2 linked regions of the Allochromatium vinosum DSM 180 genome follow. The protein of the gene in region 1 interacts with the protein of each later gene in a pairwise test. Links are inferred from orthologs where the notes say so. Each region holds a gene or a part of one and is shown on either strand. Other genes may lie near its edges.

Region 1 (7,090 bases):
TGCGCGCCGCGTTCGGTCGACTGGACCAGAACCCAACGAACGAGAACCACTGAAACGATGGACATTCGCAAGGTCAAGAAGCTGATCGAGTTGTTGGAGCAATCCGACGTCGCCGAGATCGAGATCCACGAGGGCGAGGAATCGGTCCGCATCAGCCGCCAGGTGAGCGGCGGTGCGGCGATGCCGTTCTACATGCCCCAGGGGATGCCCATGGCGGGCGCCGCCCCCCAGCCGGCCGCCGCACCGGCCCCCGCTCAGTCGGCGGGCGATGACGACGAGGACGAACTCACCGGCACCCTGGTGCGCTCGCCCATGGTCGGCACCTTCTATCGCGCGCCCTCGCCGGGCTCCAAGTCCTTCGTCGAGGAAGGTCAGTCGGTCAAGGCCGGCGACACGCTCTGCATCATCGAGGCGATGAAGATCCTCAATCAGATCGAATGCGAGCAATCCGGAACGGTCAAGCGCATCCTGGTCGAGAACGGGCAGCCGGTCGAGTACAACCAGCCGCTGTTCCTGATCGACTGAGTCGCGGGATCCATCGGGATCCTCCTCATCCAGGGGCCGGGCGGCGCCGCGCGCGCCGGATCGGCCCGCCTGGCCGCTCACAACCCAAGGCATCCCCATCATGTCCGCAATGATCGAAAAGGTTTTGATCGCCAACCGTGGCGAGATCGCGCTGCGCATCCTGCGCGCCTGCCGCGAGCTCGGCATCAAGACGGTCGCCGTCCATTCCGAGGCCGACCGCGATCTCAAGCATGTGCTGCTGGCTGACGAATCGGTCTGCATCGGTCCGGCGCCGGCGATGCAGAGTTATCTGAACGTTCCGGCCATCATCAGCGCCGCCGAGGTCACGGATACGGTCGCCATCCATCCCGGCTACGGCTTCCTGTCCGAGAACGCCGACTTCGCCGAGCGGGTCGAAAAGTCGGGCTTCATCTTCATCGGCCCGCGTCCCGAGACCATTCGTCTCATGGGCGACAAGGTCTCGGCCATCGCGGCGATGAAGGCGGCCGGCGTGCCCTGCGTCCCAGGGTCCGACGGTCCGATCGACGACAACAAGAAGCGCACCCTGGAGCTGGCGCGCGAGATCGGCTATCCGATCATGATCAAGTCCTCCGGCGGCGGCGGCGGGCGCGGGATGCGTGTCGTGCACTCGGAGGCGACGCTGCTCAACGCCATCGCGCTGACCCGGGCCGAGGCGGCGGCAGCCTTCAACAACGACATGGTCTACATGGAGAAGTATCTGGAGAACCCGCGTCATATCGAGTTCCAGGTACTGGCCGACCAGATGGGCAACGCCATCCATCTCGGCGAACGCGACTGCTCGATGCAGCGGCGTCATCAGAAGGTGGTGGAGGAGGCGCCGGCGCCCGGTATCACCGAGGAACAGCGTCGCGAGATCGGCGAGCGCTGCGCGGCGGCCTGTCGCTCGATCGGCTATCGCGGGGCGGGGACGTTCGAGTTCCTCTACGAGAACGGGCAGTTCTATTTCATCGAGATGAACACCCGCGTCCAGGTCGAGCATCCGGTCACGGAGATGGTCACGGGCGTCGACATCGTCAAGGAGCAGATCTTGATCGCCGCCGGCGAGCCGCTGCGCTACCGCCAGTCGGACATCCAGATGCGCGGACATGCCATCGAGTGCCGCATCAACGCCGAGCATCCCGAGACCTTCATGCCCAGTCCGGGCAAGATCACCGACTTCCACGCGCCGGGCGGGCCTGGAGTGCGGATCGAGACCCATATCTACTCGGGCTATACCGTGCCCTGTCACTATGACTCGATGATCGGCAAGCTCATCACCCACGGCGAGGACCGCGAGTCGGCGGTGGCACGCATGTGCAATGCCCTGCGTGAGACGGTCATCGAGGGCATCCACTCCAACATCAAGCTCCAGCGCTCGATCATGCGCGATGGGGCCTTCCTGGCCGGCGGCGCCAATATCCACTATCTGGAGAAGATGCTCGGCCTCTAGCGGCGAGGTCTTTGCCGTTATCGGCACGCCTCAAACGCAAAAACGCCTCGACTCGGAAGAGCGAGGCGTTTTCAGTGTGGCCGCCAGCGCGCGCGGCCGATCACCCTGGGCGGATCGAGCCTCAACGGCTCGGAGCGGCCTGTGGCTGGGCAGGAGCGGCCGGCATCTGGGGCGGCATCGCGCCATAGGGCATGGCGCCGTAAGGTGCGCCGTAACCATAGGGAGCGCCGTAGCCGTAGGGGGCGCCATAACCATAGGGCGCACCATAGCCGTAGGGCGCGCCGTAACCATAGCCATTGCCGCGACCATAACCACGGCCGTAACCGCGACCGCCGCCGCCCATGCTCATATTGAAGTCGCCATAGCCATCGCCGAACATGTCACCCATGTTGTCCCAGAGGCCGTTGCCGTAGCCGGGACCACCCCACCAGGCGCTTGCGGAGAATGAGGCGCCGGCGAAGAGCGCGGCGAGAGCGCAAGCGGTGATCCGGTTGGATTTGATCATTGTGTCTTCCTCAAGTTGTGGAGCCGGAATGGCTGAGCCAGTATAGGGGCCGGGGTAGGCATCCACAATGCACCTGAAAAAATTTTAACGGCATCGACCGGCGAAACCTGCAAACCTATAGGCATCGATCGGCTGAGATCTTTGCGAGGAGGCGAGCCTTGGAACAGAGCCCCAACCTGGACTTGAACAAGGGCGCGGACGCCCAAGCGTACAGCACAGCAGCTCTAGCCCAGCGTTTCGCGGCACTGCGCGATCAGGTCGGGCGCGCCATCCTCGGGCAGCACGGCCTGATTGAGCGGCTGCTGATCGCGCTGCTGGCCGACGGGCATCTGCTGGTCGAGGGGGCTCCAGGGCTGGCCAAGACCACAGCCGTCAAGCACCTGGCCGCCGGTCTGGAGGGCGACTTCCACCGTATCCAGTTCACCCCCGACCTGCTGCCGGCCGATCTGACCGGCACCGAGATCTATCGCCCGCACGACGGCAGTTTCCGCTTCGATCGCGGTCCCATCTTCCACAATCTGCTGCTGGCTGACGAAGTCAACCGCGCCCCGGCCAAGGTGCAGTCGGCGCTGCTGGAGGCCATGGGCGAGCGTCAGGTCACGGTCGGACGCGAGACCTATCCGCTGCCCGAACTCTTTCTGGTCATGGCGACCCAGAACCCGATCGAGCAGGAGGGCACCTATCCGTTGCCCGAGGCTCAGCTCGATCGCTTCCTGCTGCATGTGCGCGTCGACTATCCGGATCTGGAGACCGAGCGCGCCATCCTGCGGCTCAACCGCGAGCAGGCGCGGCGCGAACCGGACGATGCGCCGAAGCTGGTTCTGACCCAGGCCGAGGTCTTCGCGGCGCGGCGGGCGATCCTGAATCTCTACATGGCCCCTGAAGTCGAGGACTATCTGGTGCATCTGGTGATGGCCACGCGCCGCCCCGGCGCCTATGCGCGCGATCTCGACGGCTGGCTGCGGTTCGGTGCCAGTCCGCGCGCCACCATCGCGCTGGATCGGTGCGCCCGCGCCCGGGCCTGGCTGGCGGGGCGCGACTTCGTCTCGCCCGAGGACGTTCAGGCGCTCGCGCCCGACGTCCTGCGTCATCGGGTGCTGCTGTCCTATGAAGCCGAGGCCGAGGGGCGCTGTGCGGACGATTTCGTCACGGCGCTGCTGGCGCGCGTTCCGGCGCCCTGAGCGAGGCCGGCGCATGGTGGAGGCGAACGACCGGACGCCAAACGGCCTGCGAGCCGATCTGCGCGAACTCATCGCGCTCCGTGCTCAGGCGCGTCGGCTGGATCTGGCGCCACGCGGGCGGGTGCTGGCCACGCGCAGCGGCGGTCATCTGTCGCGCTTTCGCGGTCGTGGCATGGAGTTCGACGAGTCGCGCGTCTATCTGCCGGGTGATGATCCGCGCAACATGGACTGGCGCGTCACCGCGCGTGCCGGGACGCCGCATGTGAAATTGTTTCGCGAGGAGCGCGAGCGCCCTGTGTGGCTGCTGGTCGATCAGGGGCCGTCGATGCGGTTCGGGACGCGCGTGGCCTTCAAGTCGGTGGTCGCGGCGCGCGTGGCGGCGCTGCTCGGCTGGGCGGCGGTGGATCGCGGCGACCGGGTCGGTGGACTGGTGTTCGACGAGGCGCGTCATCTGGAGCGCCGGCCGGCCGCACGCAGCGCGGGTCTGCTGCCGCTGCTCGAACGTCTGGCCGCGCCTGCGGAACCGGCGATGGAGACGGGCGGTTGGACCAGTCTGGCGGCGGCCGCGTCGCATCTGGCCGCACGGGTGCGTTCGGGGAGCCTGATCGCGCTCGTCAGCGACTTCGCTGATCTGGACGAACCGGATGGGGCCTGGATCGCGCGCCTGGCTTCGGGGAGTGAGTTGCTGCTGGTGCTGGTTCATGATCCGATCGAAGCCAATGCGCCGCCCGCCGGCCGCTATCCGGTGCTGATGGGCGGTCGGCGCGGAATCCTGGATCTGACCGGCGTTGGGGCGCGAACGCGCTATCAGGCGGCGTTCGAGCAGCGGCTGGCGTTGCTGGAACGACTGGCGCGGCGGCATGGCGCGCATTGGCTCAGGCTGTCGACCGTCGATCCGGTCGGTCCGGCCCTGGCGCTGGCGCTCGGGACACGGCGTGCGATTCCGGCAGCGAGGCGGGTGTCATGACGGCCGATCCGCTGGCCGATCTGCGTGACTGGCATCTACCCGACCCGGTGTCCTGGTGGCCGCTGGCGCCTGGCTGGTGGCTGGTGGCGGTCTTGGTCCTGGCGGGCTTGCTTGTGGTCGTGCGTTTTGGGGTGCGCCGGCGACACCGAACCTCGCTCCAGCGGGCCGCGCGGCGTGAACTCGAACGGTTGGGGCGCGAGCTGGCGGTCCATGGCGATCGGCGGCGTTATCTGGCCGAGCTGTCGCGTTTATTGCGCCGTCTGGCGCTGGCGCGGTATCCGCGCGACCAGATCGCGGGTTTGACCGGGGACGACTGGTTGGCTTTTCTGGATGCGACCTGTGGTACCGGCGAGTTCAGCGGCGGCATCGGGCGCGTGCTGGTCGACTCGGCCTATCGCCCTGCCGACCAGATCGATTTCGATCCCGAGCGGCTCGCGCAACTGGTCGAGCGGTGGATCGAGTTCAACGCCAATTCAATACGAGGCAAACGATGATCACGCTTGCCTGGCCCTGGGTGTTGCTGGCACTGCCATTGCCCGTGCTGACGCGCTGGCTGCCGCCCGCGCGCGACGATGTTGGCGCGGCCCTGCGCTTTCCGATCCACGTCGGTCTCGGGACCGAGTCGGTCGGGCGTCGGCCCCGGCCGTCCGAGTGGTACCGCTGGCGCGTGCTGATCGGACTGCTCGCCTGGGGATTGCTGGTGCTCGCGGCGGCGCGTCCGCAATGGGTCGGCGCGCCGGTCCCGCTGCCTCTGGCCGGACGCGATCTGATGCTGGCGATCGATGTCTCAGGGAGCATGGCGCAGGAAGACTACGAACTCGATGGGCGCCCGGTCTCGCGTCTGGCCGTGGTGCGGACGGTCGCCTCGGCCTTCGTCGAACGTCGCGCGGGCGACCGGCTCGGGCTCATCCTCTTCGGCACCCGCGCCTATCTCCAGACGCCCCTGACCTTCGATGGTGCCACGGTCGCCGCCATGCTGCGTGATTCGGTCGTCGGACTGGCCGGACGTGAGACGGCGATCGGCGACGCCATCGGGCTGGCGGTCAAGCGTCTGCGTGAACAACCCGAGGGTCAGCGCGTCCTGATCCTCCTGACCGATGGCGACAACACCGCCGGCGCGCTCGATCCACTGGAAGCCGCCGAACTGGCCGCCCAAGCCGGTGTGCGTGTCTACACCATCGGCATCGGCGGCGGCGAACTGGGCGTGCGCTCGCTGTTTGGAATGCGTCTGCTGCGCCAGGCCAGCGACTTCGACCCGGCTACACTCGAGCGTATCGCCGAGATCACCGGCGGGCGCGCCTTCACCGCCGACAGCCGCCAGCAACTGGAAGCCGTCTATGACGAGCTGGACCGGCTGGAGCCGAGCGAGCGTGAGCAGCGTACCTATCGTCCGCAACGCGCACTCTTCGTCTGGCCCGCCGCGCTGGCGCTGATCCTGCCGATCCTGCTGATCGTTCTCGATGCTGGAATGCTGGATCGCCGTCCAGGACGCGCCTTCACCGACCGAACGCCCTGAACATGGCCATGCTGTTTCTGCGCCCACTCTGGTTTCTGGCTCTGATTCCGCTCGCCTGGCTGCTGTGGCGGCTCTGGCGCCGTCGGGCGGGCGCCGACACCTGGTCGGCACTCGTCGATCCGCATCTGCTGCCGCATCTGCTAGTTGGCGGCGCGGAAGGTTCTGGCCGCTGGCCGCTCGTCCTGCTCGGAGTCGGCTGGCTGATCCTGGTGGTGGCGCTCGCCGGACCGGTCTGGCGTCAGTTGCCGCAGCCGGTCTTCAGCCTGGACGCGCGCTCGGTGATCCTGCTGGATCTCTCACCGAGCCTGAATGCCGCCGATGTCTCGCCCTCGCGCCTGACGCGCGCCCGCTTCGAGACCCTGGATCTGCTCAAGGCCATGCGCGAGGGGCAGGTCGGGTTGATCGCCTTCGGCCCCGACCCCTTTCTGGTCTCGCCGCTGAGCGCCGATGCCAACACCATCGCCGCCCAGGTGCCGATGCTCACCACGGATCTCATTCCCGTGCCTGGTGCGCGCCGCACCGAACGCGCGCTGGAGATGGCGGCCGGGATGCTGGAGCGCGCGGGCGGTGGGGCCGGGCATGTCATTCTGATCACGGATGGGGTTGGAAATCTGGCCGGATCACTGGAGTCGGCGCGCCGTCTGGCCGACGCCGGACATCGACTCTCGGTGCTGGCGGTCGGCACGCTGGACGGCGCGCCCGTGCCGCGTCCGGGCGGCGGCTTCGAGCAGGGCGTCGACGGCGCACTCCAGATCGCCCGTCTGGAACGTGACCGGCTGCGCGAGCTGGCGCGCACCGGCAACGGGCGTTATCTGGAAGCCGGCGTGGGTGAGGCCGATACCCAGGCCCTGATCGCCGCTACGCCCCGACCCGAAACGCGCATCGAGGCATCGCGGCTGACGGCAGACCGCTGGCGCGAGGAGGGCCCGTGGTTGATTCTGCTGTT
Region 2 (7,176 bases), 150 kb from region 1 along the record:
ATCCTCGATGGCCGCCCGGAAGGCTTCGGGGCGTTCCTCCTGGGGCAGATGGCCGGCATCGGCGATGACCCGCAGTTCGGCGCCCGCGATGGCCTGGGCCAAACGTTCACTCTCATCCGGCTTGACGGCGCGATCGTGCTCGCCGGTCACGACCAGGGTCGGGATGTCCAATCCGCCGAGCCGGGCGTCCAGATTCAGCCGTCGGGTAGCGAGAAAGAGTTCGAGAAAGGCCTTGTCCCAGGGACCGCGCATGAAGTCGCGCTTGAACTCGGCGAGGGTCGCGTCGCTCAAACGCTCCTGACGATACCAGAACTTACGGATCGCCTTCTCGTAGAGCCGATCGATCAGGAACCCCATGAGCCGGGTGAAGAGTGGCTTGGTCCCGCGCATCATCGCCAGCACTGGCGCCGGAACTTCGCTGGTGGCATAGCCGCTGTAGACCATGGCATCGACGAGGATCAGGCCCCGGACGCGCTCGGGGTGGTTCAGCGCGGTCAGCAGTGCGATGGTACCGCCGGTCGAGCTGCCAACCAGGATGGCGCGTTCGAAGCCCAGCGCCGCGATCAGATCGGCGACCAGTTCACTCTGCGCCACGGCGCTGTAGGGGGACGGACCCGAGTCACCGCGTTTGGGCAATGGACGCGACGTCAGTCCGCATACAGGGCGATCGAACGCCACGACGGTGGCGTGCGCGGCCAGTGGCGCCATGACGCCGGACCAGGATTTGAGGCTCAGAAAGCTGCCGTGCAGCAGCAGGATCAGGTTCTCCCCAGATCCCAGACGCTTGTAGTGAAGCCTGAAGCCGCCGACCTCGATGAACTGGCTGTCGGCTTCGGCGAGTTGGGTTTGATAGGACTCGATGGTATCCATGGCGGAGGATCGTCTCCTGGTGTTGGTTCGGCGACTTATGATCGCCACGTTGTCGGAGACAAAGCCAGATACGCATGGCGCCCCGGATGGACGGGCTGGCGCCATGCGCAGTCCGGCCGTGCGCGTTAGGCCGGCGGCGAGTGCGTGCTAGCGATAGGCGCGGTAACGCTCGACGCAGTTGTTGTAATAGATGTCATAGACTTGCTGAGTGTTTTGCAGTGTGCCCTGACTGAGCGCCGCGCCCGTGGCCGCACCGGTCAGCGCACCGGCGCCGGCCATGTCATGGGTTCTGGGGCGACCTGGACCACCGGGGCCACCAGGTCCGCCCGGTCCTCTTGGTCCTGGACCGCGATGGCTCGGGACCTGGATCTGATTGCCGATCACGGCGCCCGCAATGGTACCGATGGCCGTGAAGGCGACTTCTTTGTTGACATTGTCCTGCTTGGCCTTTTCGGCGGCTTGATAGGCCTGTTGGCGACAGAGACTGTCGGCCTCCACCGAAACGCCACCTCGGCCGCCGACCTGGGCCGGGTAGGTCGGCATCATGGGTGTGGGTTGCATGCCCGAGCAGCCGGCCAGGATGGTCAGTCCCATCGCGGACGCGGCCAGGGTACGTGCAAATCCGATCGTGCTTGCCATGCAAGGCTCCTTAGACGTTTGAAAGTAACCGGTCGCTGGTTTGCAAGCAAATCGCGACGCCATCGTCAAAACTCGATACACTACACTGCTTTTCGGCGCCCGAGGCGACAGACCATGTTCGAGAAGACCCAACAGATCAGCGATTACGACCCGGAACTCTGGGCGACCATCCAGGACGAGGAGCGTCGACAGGAAGAGCATGTCGAACTCATCGCCTCCGAGAACTATACCAGTCCGCGTGTCATGCAGGCACAGGGCAGCGTGCTGACCAACAAGTATGCCGAAGGCTATCCGGGCAAGCGTTACTACGGCGGCTGTGAGCACGTCGATGTCGCCGAGCAGTTGGCCATCGACCGCGCCAAGCAACTCTTCGGCGCCGATTATGCCAACGTCCAGCCACACTCCGGCTCCCAGGCCAATGCCGCCGTCTACATGGCCCTGTGCGAGCCGGGCGACACTGTGCTCGGCATGAGTCTGGCCCACGGCGGACATCTGACTCACGGCGCCAAGCCCAATTTCTCCGGCAAGATCTACAACGCCGTGCAATACGGCTTGAACCCCGAGACCGGCGAGATCGATTACGCCGAAGTCGAGCGTCTGGCCCATGAGCACAAGCCGCGCATGATCGTCGCTGGCTTCTCGGCCTATTCGCGCGTCGTCGACTGGCAGCGTTTCCGCGACATCGCCGACAGCGTGGGCGCCTATCTGCTGGTCGATATGGCGCACGTGGCCGGTCTGGTCGCTGCCGGCCTCTATCCGAGTCCGGTCCGGATCGCCGACGTCACCACCACTACGACCCACAAGACCCTACGCGGTCCGCGCGGCGGCCTGATCCTGGCCAAGTCCAACCCCGAGATCGAGAAGAAGCTCAACTCGCTGGTCTTCCCCGGCACCCAGGGCGGCCCGCTGATGCATGTGATCGCCGCCAAGGCGGTGGCCTTCAAAGAGGCGCTTGAGCCGAGCTTCAAGACCTATCAGGAGCAGGTGCTCGCCAACGCCCGCACCATGGCCGAGGTCTTCATCGCGCGCGGCTACGATGTCGTCTCCGGCGGCACCGACGACCATCTGTTCCTGGTCAGCTTCATCCACCAGGGGCTGACCGGCAAGGATGTCGACGCCTGGCTGGGTGCGGCCAACATCACGGTCAACAAGAACACCGTCCCCAACGATCCGCAGTCACCCTTCGTCACCAGCGGTATCCGCATCGGTACGCCGGCCATCACCACCCGTGGCTTCGGCACTGAAGAGGCGCGCGCGCTGGCCGGCTGGATGTGCGATCTGATCGACGCGCGCGGCGAGCCGGCTGTCATCGAGGCCATCAAGACCAAGGTGCTGGATCTCTGCCGGCGTTTCCCGGTCTACGGTCATTGATCCCACGGCTACCGCGATTTCGCTGGATGCATGTATGACATCAGGTTCGTTGACACCGCCTTCGTATGCTGTCGTTCCAGCCGGCGGCTGGACGCTGGCGGCTGGACGCTGAGTCATGCGCTGTCCCTTCTGCGGAGCACAGGACACCAAGGTCGTCGACTCGCGTCTGGCGGGCGAGGGCGATCAGGTGCGTCGGCGGCGCAAGTGCGAGCTGTGTGGCGAGCGTTTCACGACCTATGAGACCGTCGAGCTGAACCTGCCGCGCATCGTCAAGCGCGATGGCAGTCGGGTGCCCTTCGACGGTCAAAAGTTGCGCGCCGGCATGATGCGCGCACTCGAAAAACGCCCGGTCAGTACCGAACAGATGGATCTGGCTGTTGCGCGTATCCAGCGCTCGTTGATGTCGAGCGGCGAGAGCGAGGTGCCCGCGCTGCGCATCGGCGAACTGGTCATGGACGAGCTGCGCCAGCTCGATCCGGTCGCCTATGTACGCTTCGCCTCGGTCTATCGGCATTTCGAGGACGTGGCGGCCTTCCGTGAGGAGATCGAGCGCCTGGAGCGTCAGCCCTCACCCGAGGCCAGTCGTCAGCAGCTCGATCTGCTCAACGACCTGGAGTCCGGCGACTGATGGCGCTGTCGCGTCCAGCCACGGCCGGTGACGGAGACGATCGGCTTCACATGGCCCGCGCCATAGGCTTGGCTGAACGCGGACGCTACACCACAGACCCCAATCCGCGCGTCGGTTGCGTGCTGGTGCGCGATGGGCAGGTGGTCGGCGAGGGTTGGCATCGTCGTGCCGGTGAGCCGCACGCCGAACCGCTGGCGCTGGCGCAGGCGGGTGAACGCGCGCGTGACGCCACGGTCTATGTGACCCTGGAACCCTGCTCGCATCACGGACGCACGCCCCCCTGTGCCGAGGCGTTGATCGCCGCTGGTGTGGCGCGTGTCGTCTGTGCCATGGTCGATCCCAATCCGCGTGTGGCCGGTCGAGGCGTCGAGCGACTGCGTCAGGCCGGAATCTCGGTCGATGTCGGTTGCCTGGAGTCCGAGGCGCGTGCGCTCAATCCCGGCTTCGTCAAGCGCTATGAGCAGGGACGGCCCTATGTCCGCTGCAAGCTGGCCGCGAGCCTGGATGGGCGCACGGCGCTGGCTACCGGCGAGAGCAAATGGATCACCTCCGAGGCGGCGCGGCGCGATGTGCAGCGCTGGCGCGCCGGCAGTTCGGCCATCGTCACGGGGCTGGGGACGGTGCTGGGAGACGATCCGAGCCTGAACGTGCGTCTGACGGCCGCTGAGCTGTCCGGCATGGCGGCAGACGACCCGGTGCGTCAACCTTGCCGCGTCGTGGTCGACAGCCATTGGCGCACGCCGCCGACGGCGCGTTTGCTCGGCCTGCCGGGGCGCACGCTGATCGTCGGCATCGGTCCGCGTGATACGGCCGCCGCCGCACTCGAAGCCGCCGGCGCCGAGTTGATCCGGTTGCCCGAGCAGGCCGGTCGCGTGGATCTGGCGGCCCTGATGGCCGAGCTGGCACGGCGCGAGGTCAACGAAGTTCTGCTGGAGGCCGGATCGACCCTGTCGGGAGCGGCGGTACGCGCGGGGCTGGTCGACGAGATTCTGCTCTATCAGGCGCCCTGTCTCATGGGGCAGGCGGCCAAGGGCTTGTTCGATCTGCCCGGTATCGACACCATGCTCGACCGTGTCGGGCTGGAGATCCTGGAGGTGCGCTCTATCGGCCGGGATCTGCGGATTCGTGCCCGTCCCGATCTATAGCCTCGAACCCGTTTTTTTATCGTGGCCAAGCCGCCCAAGTCTCCCGAGCAAGCGACCAATCCGCTTCAGCGTCAGTTTCGCCAGCGTGCCGCGACTCGTGTGCTGATCGTCGATGATATGCTTGCCATGCGTAAGCTCATTGCTGCCGTGGTGCGCTCGATGGGCATCGAGCAGATCGCCGAGGCGAACAGTGGCCGGAACGCACTCGATTATCTGGCTCGTTTCCCTGTCGATCTGCTGATCTGCGACTGGAACATGCCCAGCATGACCGGATTGGATGTCCTGGTGACTGTGCGTGCCGATCCGAAGCTCCGGGATCTGCCGGTGCTCATGGTCACAGCTGAGCAGAGTGCACAGCAGGTCAGCGACGCCATCCAGGCCGGAGTCACGAGCTATGTCGTCAAACCCTTTCTGCCGCCGACGCTCAAGCTGCATATTCACAAATGCCTTAGGCTGGGCGAGTCGACCCCGGGCGCTGCACCCGAATCCTAACGCCGGGCACGGCATGTTCGAGCACTGAGAGTCTTCATGTTTACTGGCATCATCCAATCGGTCGGTCTGATTCAACGTCTGGAGCCGCGCGGCGGTGACGTTCGACTCAGCATCGACACCGGCAAATTGTCGCTCGACGGCGTCGTCCTGGGCGACAGCATTGCGGTCAATGGCGTTTGTCTGACCGCCGTGGCGCTGACCGAGTGCGGCTTTGCCGCCGACGTCTCGCGCGAGACCCTGACCCTGACCACGCTCGGTGCGCTCAAGCCCGGCTCGCGGGTCAATCTCGAAAAGGCACTCACCCTGTCGACGCCGCTCGGCGGACATCTGGTCAGCGGGCACGTCGATGGGGTCGGCACACTCTTGGAACGTCACGAGGACGCGCGCTCCTGGCGGCTCCGAATCCAGGCACCGGATGAGCTGGCACGCTACATCGCCCACAAGGGGTCGATCTGCGTCGACGGCACCAGTCTGACCGTCAACCGGGTCGAGGGCGCGGTGTTCGAGCTCAACATCGTGCCCCATACCATCCAGGAGACGATCATCGGCGACTATCGTCCCGGCAGCCGGGTCAATTTGGAGGTCGACCTGATCGCCCGTTATCTGGAGCGTCTGTTGCTCGGCGAGCAGGCGGCCAATCCCCAGTCCTCCGGTCTGACGCTCCAATTCCTGGCCGAGCATGGATTCGTCAAGTGACGGGTCACTGATTCGCCTACACCGAACAACCGATGAACCAAGACTTATGAGCAGTACAGGCCTGAACACGACCGAGGAGATCATCGACGACCTGCGTGCGGGCAAGATGGTCATCATCATGGATGACGAAGACCGCGAGAACGAGGGCGACCTGCTCATGGCGGCCGATTACGTCACGCCCGAGGCCGTGAACTTCATGGCGAAGTACGGGCGCGGCCTCATCTGTCTGACCCTGACCAAGGAGCGCTGCGAGCAATTGCGCCTGCCGCTCATGGTCAGCGACAATCAGGCCGTCCATTCGACCGCTTTCACCGTCTCCATCGAGGCCGCGCGTGGCGTGACCACCGGCATCTCGGCGGCCGACCGCGCCACCACCATCCGTGCGGCCGTTGCACCCGACGCCGGTCCTCGTGACCTGGTGCAGCCGGGCCACATCTTTCCGCTCATGGCCCAGCCGGGCGGCGTGCTGGTACGCGCCGGACACACCGAGGCCGGCTGTGATCTGGTGCGGCTGGCCGGACTGACGCCGGCGGCGGCGATCGTCGAGATCCTCAACGAGGACGGCACCATGGCGCGCCGGCCCGATCTGGAGGTCTTCGCCCAGACGCACGGCATCAAGATCGGCACCATCGCCGATCTCATCCACTACCGGATGCGCAACGAGACAGCCGTGATCCGCGAGTGTGAGTGCGAACTGCCGACGGCGCACGGCACCTTCGATCTGATCGCCTATCGCGACACCATCGACGGCGAGATCCATCTGGCCCTGACGCTCGGCGAGATCAGTCCCGAGCGTCCGACCCTGGTGCGCGTGCACTTGCAGAATACGCTGTGCGATCTGTTCGACACCACGCACAACGCCTGCGGTTGGCCGTTGCGCGACGTCATGCGTCAGGTGGCCGAAGCAGGGGAGGGCGTGATCGTGGTGCTGCGCAACCGCGACCATTCAGCCGACCTGCTGAGCCGTCTCAAGGATTTTCAGTTCCACGGCAGCGACGATCCGGTGCCCGTGCGCCAGGATCGCGGCGAGCTGCGCACCTATGGCATCGGCGCCCAGATCCTGGCCGATCTTGGGGTACGCAAGATGCGGGTGATGAGCGCGCCCAAGGCGATGCACGCCATTTCCGGTTTCGATCTGGAAGTGGTCGAATACACGGGTGGCCGGTCCGCTTCGTAAAGGTTTGTAGCGATTTTCAGGAATCAGGCGATGAGTATCACAACGATCGAGGGCGCCCTGCGCGCCGACAAGGCCCGCTTCTGTCTGGTGGTGTCCCGCTGGAACAGCTTCGTGGTCGAGAGTCTGGAGAAGGGCGCGATCGATGCGCTATTGCGTCA

The links. The genes of interacting proteins can lie anywhere in the genome.
Region 2: the proteins of accC (region 1) and ribD interact in binary tests that used the Escherichia coli proteins (3 or more experiments, as listed by UniProt). The link is inferred for Allochromatium vinosum DSM 180 from one-to-one orthologs.

The regions. Positions count from the first base shown.
Region 1 is NC_013851.1:2,178,126-2,185,215, reverse strand. Bases 1-2,804 are described here. They hold accC (acetyl-CoA carboxylase biotin carboxylase subunit), read left to right. Parts: upstream 1-634; coding sequence 635-1,975; downstream 1,976-2,804. Other genes in these bases: ALVIN_RS09470 (AAA family ATPase), read left to right, coding at 2,639-2,804; sgpA (sulfur globule structural protein SgpA), read right to left, coding at 2,097-2,480; accB (acetyl-CoA carboxylase biotin carboxyl carrier protein), read left to right, coding at 58-525; aroQ (type II 3-dehydroquinate dehydratase), read left to right, coding at 1-53. In the rest of the region: more of ALVIN_RS09470, read left to right, coding at 2,805-3,661; ALVIN_RS09465 (DUF58 domain-containing protein), read left to right, coding at 3,675-4,628; ALVIN_RS09460 (DUF4381 domain-containing protein), read left to right, coding at 4,625-5,122; ALVIN_RS09455 (VWA domain-containing protein), read left to right, coding at 5,119-6,144; ALVIN_RS09450 (vWA domain-containing protein), read left to right, coding at 6,147-7,090. UniProt on the Escherichia coli protein: This protein is a component of the acetyl coenzyme A carboxylase complex; first, biotin carboxylase catalyzes the carboxylation of the carrier protein and then the transcarboxylase transfers the carboxyl group to form malonyl-CoA.
Region 2 is NC_013851.1:2,029,812-2,036,987, reverse strand. Bases 2,716-5,605 are described here. They hold ribD (bifunctional diaminohydroxyphosphoribosylaminopyrimidine deaminase/5-amino-6-(5-phosphoribosylamino)uracil reductase RibD), read left to right. Parts: upstream 2,716-3,558; coding sequence 3,559-4,653; downstream 4,654-5,605. Other genes in these bases: ALVIN_RS08795 (riboflavin synthase), read left to right, coding at 5,182-5,605; ALVIN_RS08800 (response regulator), read left to right, coding at 4,753-5,145; nrdR (transcriptional regulator NrdR), read left to right, coding at 2,996-3,508; glyA (serine hydroxymethyltransferase), read left to right, coding at 2,716-2,880. Outside these bases: ALVIN_RS08825 (alpha/beta fold hydrolase), read right to left, coding at 1-870; ALVIN_RS17065 (YMGG-like glycine zipper-containing protein), read right to left, coding at 1,018-1,509; more of glyA, read left to right, coding at 1,624-2,715; more of ALVIN_RS08795, read left to right, coding at 5,606-5,841; ribBA (bifunctional 3,4-dihydroxy-2-butanone-4-phosphate synthase/GTP cyclohydrolase II), read left to right, coding at 5,888-7,018; ribH (6,7-dimethyl-8-ribityllumazine synthase), read left to right, coding at 7,049-7,176. UniProt on the Escherichia coli protein: Converts 2,5-diamino-6-(ribosylamino)-4(3h)-pyrimidinone 5'-phosphate into 5-amino-6-(ribosylamino)-2,4(1h,3h)-pyrimidinedione 5'-phosphate.